2 regions of the Stenotrophomonas sp. 59 genome follow, and region 2 is predicted to be linked to the other one. Evidence: riboswitches for the same ligand, from Rfam matches in the RefSeq annotation. Region 2 holds a riboswitch; the other holds the start of a gene.
The links. A riboswitch is a leader RNA that binds a small molecule or an ion and turns the genes downstream of it on or off. The one in region 2 is predicted to bind thiamine pyrophosphate.
Positions count from the first base shown of each region.

Region 1 (7,842 bases), 1.1 Mb from region 2:
CGCTATGTCGGTTCGGTGCGCACCGGCGAGGACAACAGCGCCGCCTGCGACGAGGGCAACGTGATGCCCTGCACCGACAGCGATGGCGAACTGGCGTTCGCTGCCGACGGCAATGGCCTGCCGCGACTGACCGTGACCTTCAAGGGCACCACCATCGACGCCCCGGGCAAGACCCGTGCGCTGGCTGCCGGCGACGCCGTGCACTACACCTTCGACAGCGCGACCCAGCAGTACGTCGCGCCCTGATTGCCACCCGCACGTGCGGGTTACCTGTTGACCGACATGTTCTTGACTCATGGATGAGTCCGGTTGGCGATTCGCGGCACGCGCCGCTCCATCAACCCCGAGGAAGACGTCATGGCACAGCATGACTACAGCAGAAAGGAAGTCCTGGACATCGTCGAGCAGGTCGCCCGGCACAAGGGCATTCCCGTCGATGACTTCATGCGCTTCGCGCACATCGAGACCGGCGGCACCTTCAACGAGCGCGCCCACAACACCTCGTCCGGCGCCAAGGGCCTGTTCCAGTTCGTGCCCGGCTCCGCGCGCCAGTATCACCTGACCGGCCACGAGTTCGACCCGACCCGCAACACCGAAGCGGCCGCACAGATGTACCAGGACAACCTGGACTCGATGGCACGCCGCAACGAACGCACCGGCCACCCGTACCTGTCCGGTGGCAGTACGCCGACCGGGCTGGACCTGTACCTGGCCCACCAGCAGGGCAGCGCCGGCTATGGCTCGGTGCAGACCGCGATCGCCACCGGCACCTTCGGCGTGGTGCGCAACGGCCATGGTGAAGAGATCAACATGCGCCGCAACGTGCTCAACCAGATCGGCTCCGATGCCAAGGCGCTCACCGGCCACACCCTGGCCGAGATGCGCGGCATGAACGATGGCGACCTGGCGCGCACCTTCTCCAGCTACTACATCCACAAGTACGCGGCGATCAGCATTCCGGAAAAGAACATCGCCCCGCAGACGGTTGCCCCAGGCCAGAGCCAGGGCCAGACCCCGGCAGCGCCGGTGCAGACCAGCGCCGCCGTGGCGGCCGGTGCAGCCGCGCTGGCGGCGACCGCTTCGGCCGCTGCCGCGCCGAAGCCGGGCATCGAGCTGCAGGCCGCCTACGAGGCCGGCGTGAAGTACGACCACGTCAAGTACGCCATCAATATCCCGGGCCACGCGCTGCATGTGCCGGGCAAGAGCGGCAAGAACGTGGAACAGGGTTACATCGACTGTTCCGGTTGGGTCGGCACGCTGCAGAACCGGACCATGGATGAGATCAACCAGAAGGCCGGGCATGCGGTCTTCAGCAAGGCCGATCGCATCGACCTGGGCAACCTGGGTTCCGGCGGCATCGTGCGCAAGGCGTTCGACCAGTCCGGCGTGCTGCTTGACCGCGACGCGATCCTGAAGCCCGATGCGCTGAAGGAAGGCATGATCATCGGCCTGGATACGGCCAGGACCCGCCACGAGCATTGGAACGGCATCGACCACATCGTGATGGTGGTGCGCGACCCCAACACCGACAAGCTGCTGATCAGCCAGTCCACCGGCAGCAAGGGCGTGCACACCATGCCCATCGAGGACTACCTCAAGCAGGTGAAGGACCACCCGAACTGGAAGCTGTACGCCACCGACCCGCTGTCCAAGGCGCGCGACCTGCTGGAAAACCGCACCCAGTCGCACGAGCAGACCCAGGGCAAGCCGGCGGCCGAGCACAAGGCCGCTGCCACGCCGCAGGCCGAACTGTACAAGCAGGGCGCGCACAGCGACGGCGTGCGCACGGTGCAGGAACAGCTGGGCCACCTGGGCTATGTCGGTGCCGATGGCAAGCCGCTGGTCGAAGACGGTCGCTTTGGCCGCAACACCGACGCGGCGGTACGCCAGCTGCAGAAGGACAACGGGCTGGTCGCTGACGGCGTCGTCGGCGCGAAGACCCTGGAGGCGATCAGGGACGCTCGCGAGCGCCCGCTGCTGAACGACGAGCGGCACCCGCGCAATCCATTGTTCATCCAGGCCAGCAAGGGGCTGGAGCTGATGCCGGCAGGCACCTTCAAGGATCGCCACGCGCTGGAAAGCACCGCAGCGGCATTGACCAGGGAAGCCCACGCCGCCGGCCTGCAGCGCATCGACTCGGTGGTGCCCAGCCCGAATGGTGAACGCCTGTTTGCCGTGCAGGGCACGATCGGTGACCCGGCGGCCAGCCGTGTCGCGGTGGAGACCCGCGCCGCCAGCGAGCAGAGCATCGCGCTCAGCAGCGGTGCGGTGCAGGGCGCGCCGAACGTGCTGCACCAGCAGCAGGACGCGCAGCAGGAACAGGCCCGCCAGGCGCAGAAGGCCATGGGCGTCTGAGCCCGCAGCGCCTTGCAGACCGGGGAGGGGCCGCGCCATGCGCGGCCCTTTCCCTTTCTGCCAGCTGAGCGGCCGCGGCCGCTTTCAGCCTTGCTTCATGCCACCTGCCGCTAGATGAATGCGCAAGCCGCACGGTGGGCCAGGCAATGTTCCGGCAATGTTGGAACGTCAGCGTGGTCTCCACGGCAGCCGGGGCGCCCGCGCCCTCCCTGCCCAGCGTGGCATGCACCTCACAGGAGAACGAACATGCTCAGTACTTCCACACTCAGCTTCCGTGGTCTGGCGATGGCCCTGGCACTGGGTGCCGGTGTCGCCGTGGTCAGCGATGCCAGCGCGATGTCGAGGAAGGACAAGCGCACCCTGGTCGGCGCCGTGGTCGGTGGCGTGGCCGGCAATCTGCTCTCCAACGGCGATCCTGCGGCCACCGTCGGTGGTGCCGTGGCCGGCGGCGCGATCGGCAACCTGACCACCTCCGACCGCCGCGACCGTCGCTATTACGACAATCGCTACTACGACAACCGCTACGACCGGCGCTACGATCGTGGCTATTACCGCAGCGGCTACTACGACCGTGGTGACGATCGCCGCTGGCAGCGCGAGCGCTACTACGACAACCGCTACTACAACGACCGCGGCCGCCATCGCGGCTGGTAAGCGCGTCGGCATCACCCATGCTGATGCAGGGACGGGCGGGTCGATGACCCGCCCGTTTGCGTTGGCCGCGGTCATGGCGTTGAATGCGCAGCCTTGGATGTGACTTTTCCCACTCGGGCTGCTGCATGACGTCTTCCTCCCACCGCGTGCAGGGCCTCAACAACGACGAGGTCGCTGCCGACTGGCCACCCATCAGCGCCGCGGACATCGCGTGGCTGAGCGCGCGTTACCTGCAGCTGGGCGAGCACAGCCAGCCCCGCTGGCACAGCCCGCGGCCGCTGTCAGCCGCCGCCATCGTCGACGGCGTGGACGGCGTGGACGGCGCGGTGTTCGTCAAGCGCCATCACCACAGTGTGCGCAGCGCGGCCTGCCTGGAAGAGGAGCATCGCTTCATCGCTCATCTCGCCGCAGAGGGCGTACCGGTGGTGCAGGTGCTGGCGGCGACCGATGGCCGCACTGCCGTCGAACACGGCGAATGGACCTTTGAATTGCATGCCGTCGGCGTGGGCGAAGACGTCTACCGCGACGCCGTGTCGTGGTCGCTGCTGACCGATGTCGCACAGGCACGCGAAGCCGGCCGCATGCTAGCGCGGCTGCACCGTGCCTCCGCCAGCTACCACGCGCCACAGCGCAGTACCCACCTGCTGGTCGCGCGCGATGATCTGATCCGTGCCGACGATCCGATCGAAGCAATCGAGGCCGACCTGACTGCACGCCCGGGTCTGGCACGTTACCTCGCACGCATCCCATGGGAAGCGCAGCTGCAGCGCGACGTGCTGCCGTGGCACGCCGGCCTGGCCGCGCGCCTGCGCGACGAACCCCAGTTGTGGGCGCACAACGACTGGCATGTGTCCAACCTGCTGTGGCGCGACGGGCAGGTCAGTACCGTGCTGGATTTCGGCCTGGCCTCGCCCACCAGCGCGCTGTTCGACCTCGCCACCGCGATCGAGCGCAACGCGGTGGCGTGGCTGGAACTCGAGCGCGGCATGGATGCAGTGCGCATCGACATTGCGCTGGCGTTGCTTGACGGCTACCGCGAAGTGCTGCCGCTGTCGGGTACGCGCGTGCATCTGTTGGCCGACCTGCTGCCGATGGTCCATTTCGACTTCGCACTGTCCGAAGTGGAGTACTTCGAAGGCATCACCGGCTCGACCGCAAATGCGGACGTGGCCTGGCAGCCGTTCATGCTGGGGCATCCGGCATGGTTCCGCAGCGCGCCGGGGCAGGCACTGCTGCAGGCGCTGCACACCGCGGCATGACCCGGTTGGTACACCGTTGGGGTCAGATCCCCTTCCTGCGGAAAGGGATCTGACCCCGCAGCCTGAAGGGCACCGGCTCGCAAATCCGTACCATTTGTAGTGAAATGGTCACCTGAAGCGGGGGTGCCTGGATCTGCCAGGCTGAGAGAGTCCCTTGGAACCTGATCCGGTTTGCACCGGCGTAGGGAGCTTTGAGCCGCAGCCACACCCCCATCATGGGCCGGTGCACCTGCGCGCCGTCGCTTCGTCTCCCTTGTTGTCCGAAGACGAACCGAATGAACCGCTGCCTGCGCCCCACCCTGCTCTCCCTCGCCCTCTGCGCCGCCTTGCCGCTGCATGCCAGCGAAGCCGATGCGTCCCCCGATGCGTCCCCCGATGCGGCTGCCAGCGGCGCCGAACGCTCGCCGACCGAACTGGCGGCCGTGCGCGTGCAGGCCGGCAAGCCGAAGGCCGATACCTCGCGCGTGAACACCTTCGGTGGTGGTTCCTGGAAGGACACGCCGGCGTCGGTGAACGTGCTCGAGCGCGATTACCTCGACCGCCGCCAGGTGCGTTCACTGTCCGAGCTGGCCAGCAACGATGCCTCACTGGGCGATGCCTATGCGCCGGTGGGCTACTACCAGAACATCGCCATCCGCGGCTTCGCGCTGGACGCCGCCACCGGCTACCGCTTCAACGGCCTGTCCATCGCCGGCGAACAGCGCCTGGCGCTGGAGAACGTGCAGTCGGTGGAAATCCTCAAGGGCGAAGCCGGCCTGGCCGCAGGCGTGATGGCGCCGGGCGGCATCATCAACTACATCGGCAAGCGTCCGGCCGAGGTGCGCACCGCCACGCTCGGCACCGATTCGGAAGGCTCGCGCTACGTCGCCGTCGATGTCGGCCACTGGATCACCCCGCGCTTCGGCCTTCGCCTAAATGCCGCGTGGGATTCCAGCAACTCCTATGTCGAGCACGCCGATGGCCGCCGCAACTTCTACTCGCTGGCGGCCGATTGGCTGATCGGCGAACGCGGCAAGCTGGAAGTGGATGCCAACTACCAGACCAGCTCGCAGCGTTCGGTGTCCGGCTACCAGCTGCTGGGCGCGCGTGACCTGCCGCGCGGCGTCGACCGCGAGCATCTGCTCGGCTACCAGCCGTGGCAGCGCCCGGTGGATATCGCCAGCACCAACATCACCGCACTGCACACCTACGACTTCAACGACGCCTGGCAGTCGCGCGTGTCGGTAGGCCACAGCCGGTCGGTGATCGACGACAACGTCGCCTTCGCCTACGGCTGCTACTACGCCGTGCAGTGCGCCGACGGCAGCGTGCCGGGCAACTACTTCGCGCCCAACGGCGACTACGACATCTACGACTACCGCAGCCCGGACGATACCCGCCGCAACCAGCAGGCGCGCGCCGAACTGCGTGGCCGCTTCGAGACCGGCAGCATCGGCCACCAGCTGACCATCGGCGCCGACTACTTCCGCCGCACCGTGGACAAGCGCCCGAGCGTCAACGAGTACGTCGGCACCAGCAACATCCACGAAACACCGGTGCCGGTGTTTGAGCCGTCGCCGAAGATGCCCGGCCCGTCCGCACGCCGCCTGGACAGCCGCCAGACCGCGTTCTTCGCGCTGGACCGGATGAGCTTCGGTGACGACTGGCAGTGGCTGGCCGGTGGCCGCTTCGTGCGCCTCGATGAGCGCGCCTACGACAAGCGCGGCACCCCGCAGCGCCACAGCCGCCTGTCGCGCTTCCTGCCGCAGACCGCACTGGTGTGGAAGGCCACCGACCAGCTCAACGCCTATGCCAGTTACGTGCGCGGCATTTCGCTGGGCCAGGAAGCGCCGTTCTGGACCAGCAATGCCGACACCTTCCTGCCGTCGGTGCAGTCGCGGCAGCTGGAAGTGGGCGTGAAGTACGTGCCGGTCGAGGCGCTGACCCTGGGTGCGGCGGTATTCCGCATTTCGCAGCCGTACCAATACGCCAAGCCGGACAACAGCGACGTCGGCTACACCTTCGTCGAGGAAGGCACGCAGACCCACACCGGCCTGGAGCTGACCGCCAACGGCCAGCTGACCGATGCACTGCAGATCGTGGCCAGCGCCAGCGTGTTGCAGGCGCGTGCTCGCGATACCGGCACGCCCACCTATGAAGGCCATCAGCTGGTGAACGTGCCGAAGGTGCGGGCCAGCGTGCACGTGGCCTATGCGCTGCCGTTCGTGCAGGGCCTGGATGTGACCGGCGGCTGGCGCTATGCCGGTGCCAACGTGGCCCGTGCCGATGGCGGCGTGCGTGCACCGGACTACTCGGTGTTCGACGCCGGCCTGCGTTTCCAGCACCGCCTGCACGAACGTGCGGTGACCTGGAACCTGTCGGTGGACAACGTGTTCAACCGCTTCTACTGGCGCGATACCGGCAGCAGCGGCGGTGACTACTACCTGTTCCCCGGCGCACCGCGACAGGCGCGCCTGTCGGTGACGTTCGCGCTGTGAGCGGCGTCATGCTCGAGTGGACCGCCGCCCTTTGCAGCATCCTCGGCGTCTGGCTGATGGCCAGGCGCCGGCTGTCGGCATGGCCGGTGGGCCTGCTGTCGGTGACGCTGTACGGGCTGGTGTTCGCCGAGGCCAAGCTGTACTCGGACACACTGCTGCAGGTCGCCTTTGGTGGTTTCCTGGTCTATGGCTGGCTCAACTGGCGCCAGCATGCTGCCGATGAAGGCAGCATCCGCATCGTGCCGCTGGCGCGCGGCAAGCTGCTGCGCGACCTGGCCATCGGCCTGTGCGGTGGCGTGGCGTTGGGAGCCGGCATGCACACCTTCACCGACGCCGCGCTGCCGTGGCTGGACGCGATGCTGACCGCACTGAGCCTGGTTGGCCAGTGGTGGCAGGCGCGCCGCCATGTGGCCTGCTGGTGGGTATGGATCGTGGTGGACGTGGTCTACGTGGGCGCGTACCTGTTCAAGTCGCTGCACGTGACTGCCGCGCTGTACGTGTTCTTCCTGGGCCTGGCCGCGTTCGGCCTGCGTGCATGGAGTGCGGCCGCACGCGAACCGCAGGCGGCGCCGGTTCGTTGATACGGATGGCCGGGCTGTGCGCTGGCCATCCACAGTAGAGCCACGCCATGCGTGGCTGAGGGGTCACCGGTAGGCCCATCCACGCATGGCGTGGATCTACCGGTCAAGCACCAGACCCAACCGCAGCGGTTGGCGCATGTCGGCCGGCGGTGCGGGTTCGTTGATGCGGATGGCCGGGCTGTGCACTGGCCATCCACAGTAGAGCCACGCCATGCGTGGCTGAGGGGTCACCGGTAGGCCCATCCACGCATGGCGTGGATCTACCGGTCAAGCACCAGACCCAATCGCAGCGGTTGGCGCATGTCGGCAGGTGGCGCCGGTTCGTTGATACGGATGGCCGGGCTGTGCGCTGGCCATCCACAGTAGAGCCACGCCATGCGTGGCTGAGGGGTCACCGGTAGGCCCATCCACGCATGGCGTGGATCTACCGGTCAAGCACCAGACCCAACCGCAGCGGCTGGCGCATGTCAGCAGGCGGTGCGGCCTGCAGCGGCGCCGCTTGCAGGGTCGCGCGCA
Region 1 is NZ_CP127408.1:179,269-187,110, reverse strand. Features, by position in the region: gene QP552_RS00785 (hypothetical protein) at 1-246, shown strand, start outside; gene QP552_RS00780 (peptidoglycan-binding protein) at 358-2,355, shown strand; gene QP552_RS00775 (glycine zipper 2TM domain-containing protein) at 2,602-3,009, shown strand; gene QP552_RS00770 (phosphotransferase) at 3,135-4,268, shown strand; TPP riboswitch at 4,378-4,473, shown strand; gene QP552_RS00765 (TonB-dependent siderophore receptor) at 4,544-6,745, shown strand; gene pnuC (nicotinamide riboside transporter PnuC) at 6,754-7,326, shown strand; gene QP552_RS00755 (hypothetical protein) at 7,751-7,842, opposite strand, start outside.
Region 1: it holds a riboswitch for thiamine pyrophosphate, as region 2 does, so the genes downstream of both, QP552_RS00765 (TonB-dependent siderophore receptor) here and thiC (phosphomethylpyrimidine synthase ThiC) in region 2, are expected to answer to the same signal.

Region 2 (7,842 bases):
CGCCTCCGCCTGGGTCTCTTCCTGCGCCGCCATCTCGCGCGCGATCCACGCATCGATCATGTGCCGCTGGCGCTGCGCCTGCCGCCGCTCGCGCGTATATTCCTGGTCCAGCACCCGGTACAGCGACACCATCACCAGCACCATCAGCAACGCGAACGGCAATGCCGCGATCGTGATCATGCCCTGCAGCGCGTCCAGTCCACCGGCCAGCAGCAACGCCGCTGCAATCAGCGCCACCGCAATGCCCCAGGCCAGCTTGCGCTTCAACGGTGGGTCGCCGGCCTCGTCGGTGGACATGCTGGCCAGCACCAGTACTGCTGAATCGGCCGAGGTCACGAAGAAGATCATCAGCAGTACCAGCGCGATGCACGACAGCAACAGCGGTAGCGGCATGCTGTCGAACAGTGTGAACAGCACCGTCTCGTAGCCATTGCCCAGCGCCTGCACCAGATCGGCGTGGCCGAAGATCTGTGCCCACAGCGCGGTGCCGCCGAACACCGCGAACCAGAAGAAGCCCAGCAGCGTCGGTGCCAGCACCACGCCGATCACGAACTCGCGCACGCTGCGGCCACGCGAGATGCGTGCGATGAACGATCCCACGAACGGTGCCCACGAGATCCACCAGGCCCAGTAGAAGATCGTCCAGTCCGCCACCCAGGTGCTGCCGGAGAACGGTGACATGCGCAGGCTCATCGTCACCAGCTGGTTGAGGTAGGAGCCCAGCGTGGTGGTGAACGTATCGAAGATGAAACCGGTCGGCCCCAGCACCAGCAGAATGGCCGCCAGCAGCGCAGCCAACGCCAGGTTGAAGTTGGACAGCCATTTCACCCCGCGCTCCACGCCGCTGGCGGTGGATGCCATGTACAGCACGAACGCCACCGCGATGATCACCAGCTGCAGCGGCGGCCCTGCATGCAGGCCGAACACGCGCTCCATGCCGGCAGCAATCTGGATGGTGCCGAAGCCGAGCGTGGTGGCGACACCGATCGCGGTGGCAACCACCGCGGCAATGTTGACCACGCGCCCGATCCAGCCGCGATGGTGGCGGCCGATGATCGGCTGCAGCATGTCACTGACCAGGCCGCGGCCATTGCGGTTGAACTGGAACCACGCCATCGCCAGGCCGATCAGCGCATAGATCGCCCACGGGTGCAGGCCCCAGTGGAAGAACGCATAGCGCATCGATGCGCGCGCGGCGTCCATGCTTTGCGGCGCGAGCCCCTCAGGCGGCTTGCTGAAATGCGAGATCGGCTCGGCCGCACCCCAGAACACCAGGCCGATGCCCATGCCGGCAGCGAACAGCATCGACATCCAGCTGGCGCGGGAGAATTCGGGTTCGGCGTCCTCGCCGCCGATGCGCAGGTTGCCGAAGCGGCCGAAGGCCAGGTACATCAGGAACACCAGTGCCAGGAACACCACCAGCAGGTACAGCCAGCCGACACTGCGGATGACCTCGGCCAGCATGGACTGCACAACGGTATTGAAGGGGCCGGGCGCGATGCCGGCCAGCAGCACCAGCAGCAGAACCAGTGCGATGGAAACGCGAAACACCATGAAGGAGCTTCTCCGATCAAGGGGATTGAGGGGAGCGAGCAGAGCTTGCAGCGAAGGGCCGGCGGCATGCAGCGCGAACCGGGCAGGGGCCGCGAAGGCGGCGAGGGACGCATCGATCTCAGCGACGCGATGGGCGTGCACGTTACTGAACGCGACGTCACGGTTCTGTTAACGAATGACGATCAGGGTCGGATCTGCTTTCCGCAGGAATGCGGATCCGACCACCGGAGGTGGGCGGTCTATGCTCTAATGCGCAGCAAGAAGCGGGGGTACCGGGCCATGTGGCCGCGGTTGAGACAGTCCCTTGGAACCTGATCCGGCTCATACCGGCGTAGGGAAGCTTTGCAATGCAGCCGTGCCCGGACTCCGCCCAAGGACCGTCCGTGCGCGGGTGCCGTGCGCCGCCGCTTCGTCCCTGACCTTCCTGGACGATGCCCGATGAACGCACAGCTCTCCGCCCTGCAGCAACAGGCCCAGCAACTCTCCGAATCCGTGACCCGGCCGATTCCCGGTTCGCGCAAGATCCATGTGCCCGGTTCACGCGCGGACCTCCTGGTACCGATGCGCGAGATCGCACTGACCCGCACGCCGACGCTGTTCGGCGGCGAAGAGAATGCGCCGGTGACGGTCTATGACACGTCGGGTCCCTACACCGATCCTGACGTGCATATCGACCTGTCCGCAGGCCTGCCGGCACTGCGCCGTGGCTGGGTGGAAGAACGGGGGGATACCGAACTGCTCGACGGCCTCAGCTCTTCGTTCGGCCGCGACCGCGAACATGACCCGAAGCTCGACGCGGTGCGCTTCCCGGCGCGCACGCTGCCGCGCCGCGCACGCGCCGGTGCCAACGTCACCCAGATGCACTACGCGCGGCGCGGCATCATCACCCCGGAAATGGAATTCGTCGCCATCCGCGAGAACCAGCGGCTGGACGCGATCCGCGATGCCGGCCTGCTGCAGCAGCACCCGGGCGAAGCGTTCGGTGCGTCGATCCAGAAGATCATCACGCCTGAGTTCGTGCGCGACGAGATCGCCCGTGGTCGTGCGGTGCTGCCCAACAACATCAACCATCCGGAAAGCGAGCCGATGATCATCGGCCGCAACTTCCTCACCAAGATCAACGCCAACATCGGCAACAGCGCCGTGTCTTCCGGCATTGCCGAAGAGGTGGAGAAGCTGGTGTGGGCGATCCGCTGGGGCGGCGACACGGTGATGGATCTGTCCACCGGCAAGCACATCCACGAAACCCGTGAATGGATCATCCGCAACTCGCCGGTGGCGATTGGTACCGTGCCGATCTACCAGGCGCTGGAAAAGGTCGATGGCCGTGCCGAGGCGCTCACCTGGGAAATCTTCCGCGACACCCTGATCGAGCAGGCTGAGCAGGGCGTGGACTACTTCACCATCCACGCCGGCGTACTGCTGCGCTACGTGCCGCTCACCGCCAAGCGGGTCACCGGCATCGTCAGCCGCGGCGGTTCGATCATGGCCAAGTGGTGCCTGGCGCACCACAAGGAGAATTTCCTCTACACGCATTTCGAAGAGATCTGCGAAATCATGAAGGCCTACGACGTGACCTTCTCGCTGGGCGATGGCCTGCGCCCGGGTTGCATCGCCGATGCCAACGATGCAGCGCAGTTCGGTGAACTGGAGACGCTGGGTGAGCTGACGAAGATTGCCTGGAAGCACGACGTGCAGACCATGATCGAAGGGCCCGGCCACGTGCCGATGCAGCTGATCAAGGAGAACATGGACAAGCAGCTGCGTGAGTGCGGCGAAGCACCGTTCTACACGCTGGGCCCGCTGACCACCGACATCGCGCCGGGCTACGACCACATCACAAGCGCGATCGGTGCGGCGATGATCGGCTGGTTCGGCACCGCCATGCTCTGCTACGTGACGCCGAAGGAGCACCTCGGCCTGCCCAACCGCCAGGACGTGCGCGACGGCATCATGGCTTACCGCATTGCCGCACACGCGGCCGACCTTGCAAAGGGGCACCCGGGCGCGCAGGTGCGCGACAACGCGCTGAGCAAGGCGCGCTTCGAGTTCCGCTGGGAGGACCAGTTCCATCTCGGGCTGGATCCGGAGAAGGCCAAGGAATTCCACGACGAGACGCTGCCGAAGGACGCGCACAAGCTGGCCCACTTCTGCTCGATGTGCGGCCCGCACTTCTGTTCGATGAAGATCACCCAGGACGTGCGCGACTACGCAGAGGCCGGCATGAAGGAGAAGTCGCAGGAGTTCCGTGCTGCCGGTGCCGAGGTCTACCACCAGGGATGATGCCGCACCGGTAGCGCCGGGCCATGCCCGGCGGGCGCAGCGGTCCAGGAAAAGCGCCGGGCGTGGCCCGGCGCTACCCGTTATGCTCCGGCCATTGCCCAGCGGAAAGGACGCCATGCCTGTTGCCTTGACCACCCGCTGGCTGGCAATCGCCCGCCGCCACCCCTCGGCATGGCTGCTGGGGGCCCAACTGCTGGCGGTGCTGTTGTACCCGGCGCTCGATGACACCGCCGCTGGCCGGGCGGCGCTGGGCATGTTCGGCATGGCGGTGCTCGGCCTTGCGCTGTGGGTGGTCCAGCGCAGTCCGTTGGGAACCTGGCTGGCATTGCTGCTGGCCATTCCTTCGGTGGTGTTCTCGCTGGCTGGCGCTCTGCTGGACCGCAGCGCGCTGCTGACCACGGCGCAGCTGCTGGAAAGCCTGCTGTACTTCTATACGGCGGGGGCGTTGATCGCCTACATGCTGCAGGACCATAGAGTGACCCGCGACGAGCTGTTCGCGGCCGGGGCAACCTTCACGCTGCTGGCCTGGGCGTTCGCCTTTGCGTTCGCGGTGTGCCAGCAGTGGTATCCAGGCAGTTTCCAGGGTACGACCGCTGGCCCCGAGCGCAGCTGGATGGAGCTGCTTTATCTGAGCTTCAGCTTGTTGTCCGGTGTTGGATTGAGCGACGTCGTGCCGCTGCACCCGCAGGCACGGGCTCTGGTGATGCTCGAACAGTTCGCAGGCGTCATGTATATCGGCCTGGTGGTGTCGCGTCTGGTCGGATTGACCATGCTTCGGCGCATGTGAAAATGAACGCCAGATAAAAATTTCGCGCCCAAAAGGGCGCGAATAGTGATGCAAATTATGTGAATGCGTCGGCGAGAGAGAGCCTGAGTGTCGACCCCGTCATAGGCGGGGTAACCGGCTTAGGCTAATATCCGGGGGCGTTATTGTTTTTGCGGTATGCGCCGATGCTTTGTGCGGAATCTGGCTTTTCGATGACCCTGTCCAGGGACGGTGGGGACGGTATTGCTGGTGAGCCCTGCCCAGGTCCCGTCCCTACTGTATAGCGGAAAATGAACAGCAGCGAACTCACGCCCATTGAGGCCGACCGCGTGCGGGTCGGCGACTGCGTCATTACCTTGTCCTCGCGTGAGGTCGAGGTTGAAGGCGCGCGCCGTCCGCGGCGGCTGACGCCGAAAGCGCTGGGCGTGCTGCGCGTGTTGATGCGTCAGCCTGGGCGCGTGGTCACCCGTGAAGAGCTGTTTGCCGAGGTCTGGCCCGATACGTTGCCGACCAATGACGTGCTGACCCAGGCCGTCACCCAGCTGCGCAAGGCGTTCGCCAACGACGACGACAACGGCCAGGCCTATATCGAGACCATCGCCAAGAGCGGTTATCGGCTGCTGGTACCAGTGCAGGCGCTGGAGGATCTTGAGCCGGTGCTGGACGCCGATGTGGTCGCAGAGGTCATGCCGGCGGTGGCCGGCGGCAGCGGGCATCCGCTCGCAGCCGTGCCGGCAGCGCCTTCACGCCGGCGTGGCTGGCGCCAGCTGCGCCGCCAGCTGTTGTGGGTGCTGGGTGTGATGATGCTGGCCGCGCTGCTGGTCATGGCCACATTGCTGCTCCGGCGCGGGCCGGAGCCGAGCTCACCGGTGGATGCAGCGGTCGAGAACGGCGTGCGGGTGATCGGCAGCCCGCAGCGTCCCTATCGCCTGATCACTGCCACCAGTGGTTTTGAAACCTATCCCACGCTTTCGCCGGATGGCTCCCAGGTTGCCTATGAAGGCGCCAACGAGGACGGCGCCGGTGGTGGTGCGATCAAGGTGCAGACCTCGGGCAATGCGCCGGCCCGGCAGCTGGCGCTGCCGCCGAAGGGGGCCAGTGACCGCTTCCCGAGCTGGTCACCGGACGGGCGCGAGATCGCGTTTGCCCGCTTTGGAGCCGACGGCGGATGCCAGGTGCTGATCGCCAGCGCTACCGGCGGCGGTGTGCGCCAGGCGACCCGCTGCGACGGAACCGAGCTGCTCAGCTTCGACTGGACACCGGATGGCCGCGGCCTGGTCTTTGGCAGCATGGTGGGCCGCTATGCCCATCGCGGCATCCGTGTGCTCGACCTGGCCAGCGGCCAGTGGCGGGCGTTGGACTATGCGGTCGACCAGGATGATTTTGACTACGCGCCACGCTACTCGCCCGACGGCAAGTGGCTGGTGTTCGTGCGCAATCCGCAGATGGGTGACCTGTGGCGGATGCCGGCCGGGGGCGGTGAGCTGGAGCAGTTGACCAACGAATCGGCCGAACAGCGTGGCTGGGCCTGGCTGGGCGATGGGCGCAGCATCGTGTTCGGCCGGCGCGTGGACAGCGAGGTGCGGTTGTACTACCTGGACGTTGAGCGCCGCACCTTGCGTGATGCCGGCCTCGACGACGCACAATGGCCTGCGGTGTCACGCCACGGCGACGTGCTGGCCTTCGTTCACCGCCGTGCCCAGTTCGGCGTGTTCAAGGTGCCGATGGCCGGCGGCAGCGCCGAGCGGCTGTTCGCGTCCAGCGGCCGTGACGGGCAACCGATGGCGGCGCCCGACGGTCGCCAGCTGGTCTTCACCTCCGATCGTTCCGGCAGTTTCGCGTTGTGGTGGGCGGACATGCAGCGGCCCGATTCACTGCGGCCGATCGAGGGCCTGCGCCCGGAGGGACGGCAGGCGCCGGACTGGTCGGCCGACAGCCGCCAGCTGCTGGTGGTCGGGCGCGATGAGCATGGGCGTACCGTGGTCTACGAGATCGCACCGCGCGACGAACACCTGCAACCGTTGCCGGTTCCGGTGGATCAGCCCCTGCAGGCCCTGTACGGGGCAACCCCGGAACAGCTGCTGGTGGTCGAGCGCGATGCAGAGCAGCGCACCCGGTTGAGCCTGTTCGATCGCAGCGTGACCCCCTGGCGTCGCCTGGCCAGCATCGACGGCGTCTCCCAGGCACGTTTCGATCGGGGCGATGGCCGCGTGCTGTTCACCCGCCTGGCGTCCGGCGGCTTGTGGTCGGTGGATGCGGCACTGTCGCCGGCCAGCGTGCAGCAGGTCAGTGAAGACCGGCCCAGCCGATGGCGCTATCGCACCTGGACGGTGGCAGGCACCGGTGGCATCGGGTATCTCGGCAACTCGACCGAGTGCGGTACGACCCTGATCCATATCCAGGCCGGGACCGAAGCCCCCGAGCGCTGCCTGGACCGGCAGCGGCTCAGCGCGGGCAACGGCATCAGTGCCAGCGCCGATGGCCGGGATCTGTACGTCGCCCTGGCCGTCAGCGATGGTGCCGACATCGGCGTCATGCAGCTGCCCCGGTCGACGCCAGCCCTGTTTCCCGCGTTTCTCAAGTCATTGATACTTAAGAAAAATATCTCTTCGTGATTTCTTCGTGGAGTTCTCGCCGCGAATTCGTGGCGATCTCGGCGGATTTTCCTGACGGGCTGACGCCTGATTAGGCAAAACGGAAGCCTGTATCAGGCAAACCCGTGGTGCCCCATGCGTCAACTCTCGCTGGCCGATCGTGGCCAAACCGTCTCCCTCGACAAGGCGCTCGACGATCTCGCGCCGACCTGCATGGGCGTGGCCCGGCTCGGCAGCCTGCAGACGGCAGGATCAAGCTTCACGGTCTGGCTGCAGGTCCGGGGCAGTTCCTGGGTGGAAGCCAAGGAAGGGCGTTTCCGCCTGCGCCATGGCGAGTGGATCGCCTTCGAGAAGGAGTCGCGCCCGCTGGTGCAGGCCGGCCGTAACGGACTGTGCGTGGGCCTCAGCCTGAATGCGGAGGCGATGCGGGTGCTGTCCGAGATGGCCGATTGCGGCCTGTATGCCGGTCGTGGTCGCATGAGCCGCGGCGACGCCCGCGTTGCCCTGCGCCTGTGGCGCGATGCGCTCGACAGCGGCCTGCCTGCGCAGGCGCTGCGCCCGCTGCTGTTGCATCTGGCCGGCCTGCAACGTGACCTGGCCGACAACGTGCAGCGCTGCCCCGGTCGCTCACGCAGCCGCAAGCGC
Region 2 is NZ_CP127408.1:3,723,369-3,731,210, reverse strand. Features, by position in the region: gene QP552_RS17200 (BCCT family transporter) at 1-1,554, opposite strand, end outside; TPP riboswitch at 1,810-1,910, shown strand; gene thiC (phosphomethylpyrimidine synthase ThiC) at 1,993-3,837, shown strand; gene QP552_RS17190 (ion channel) at 3,953-4,624, shown strand; gene QP552_RS17185 (winged helix-turn-helix domain-containing protein) at 4,894-7,218, shown strand; gene QP552_RS17180 (helix-turn-helix transcriptional regulator) at 7,333-7,842, shown strand, end outside.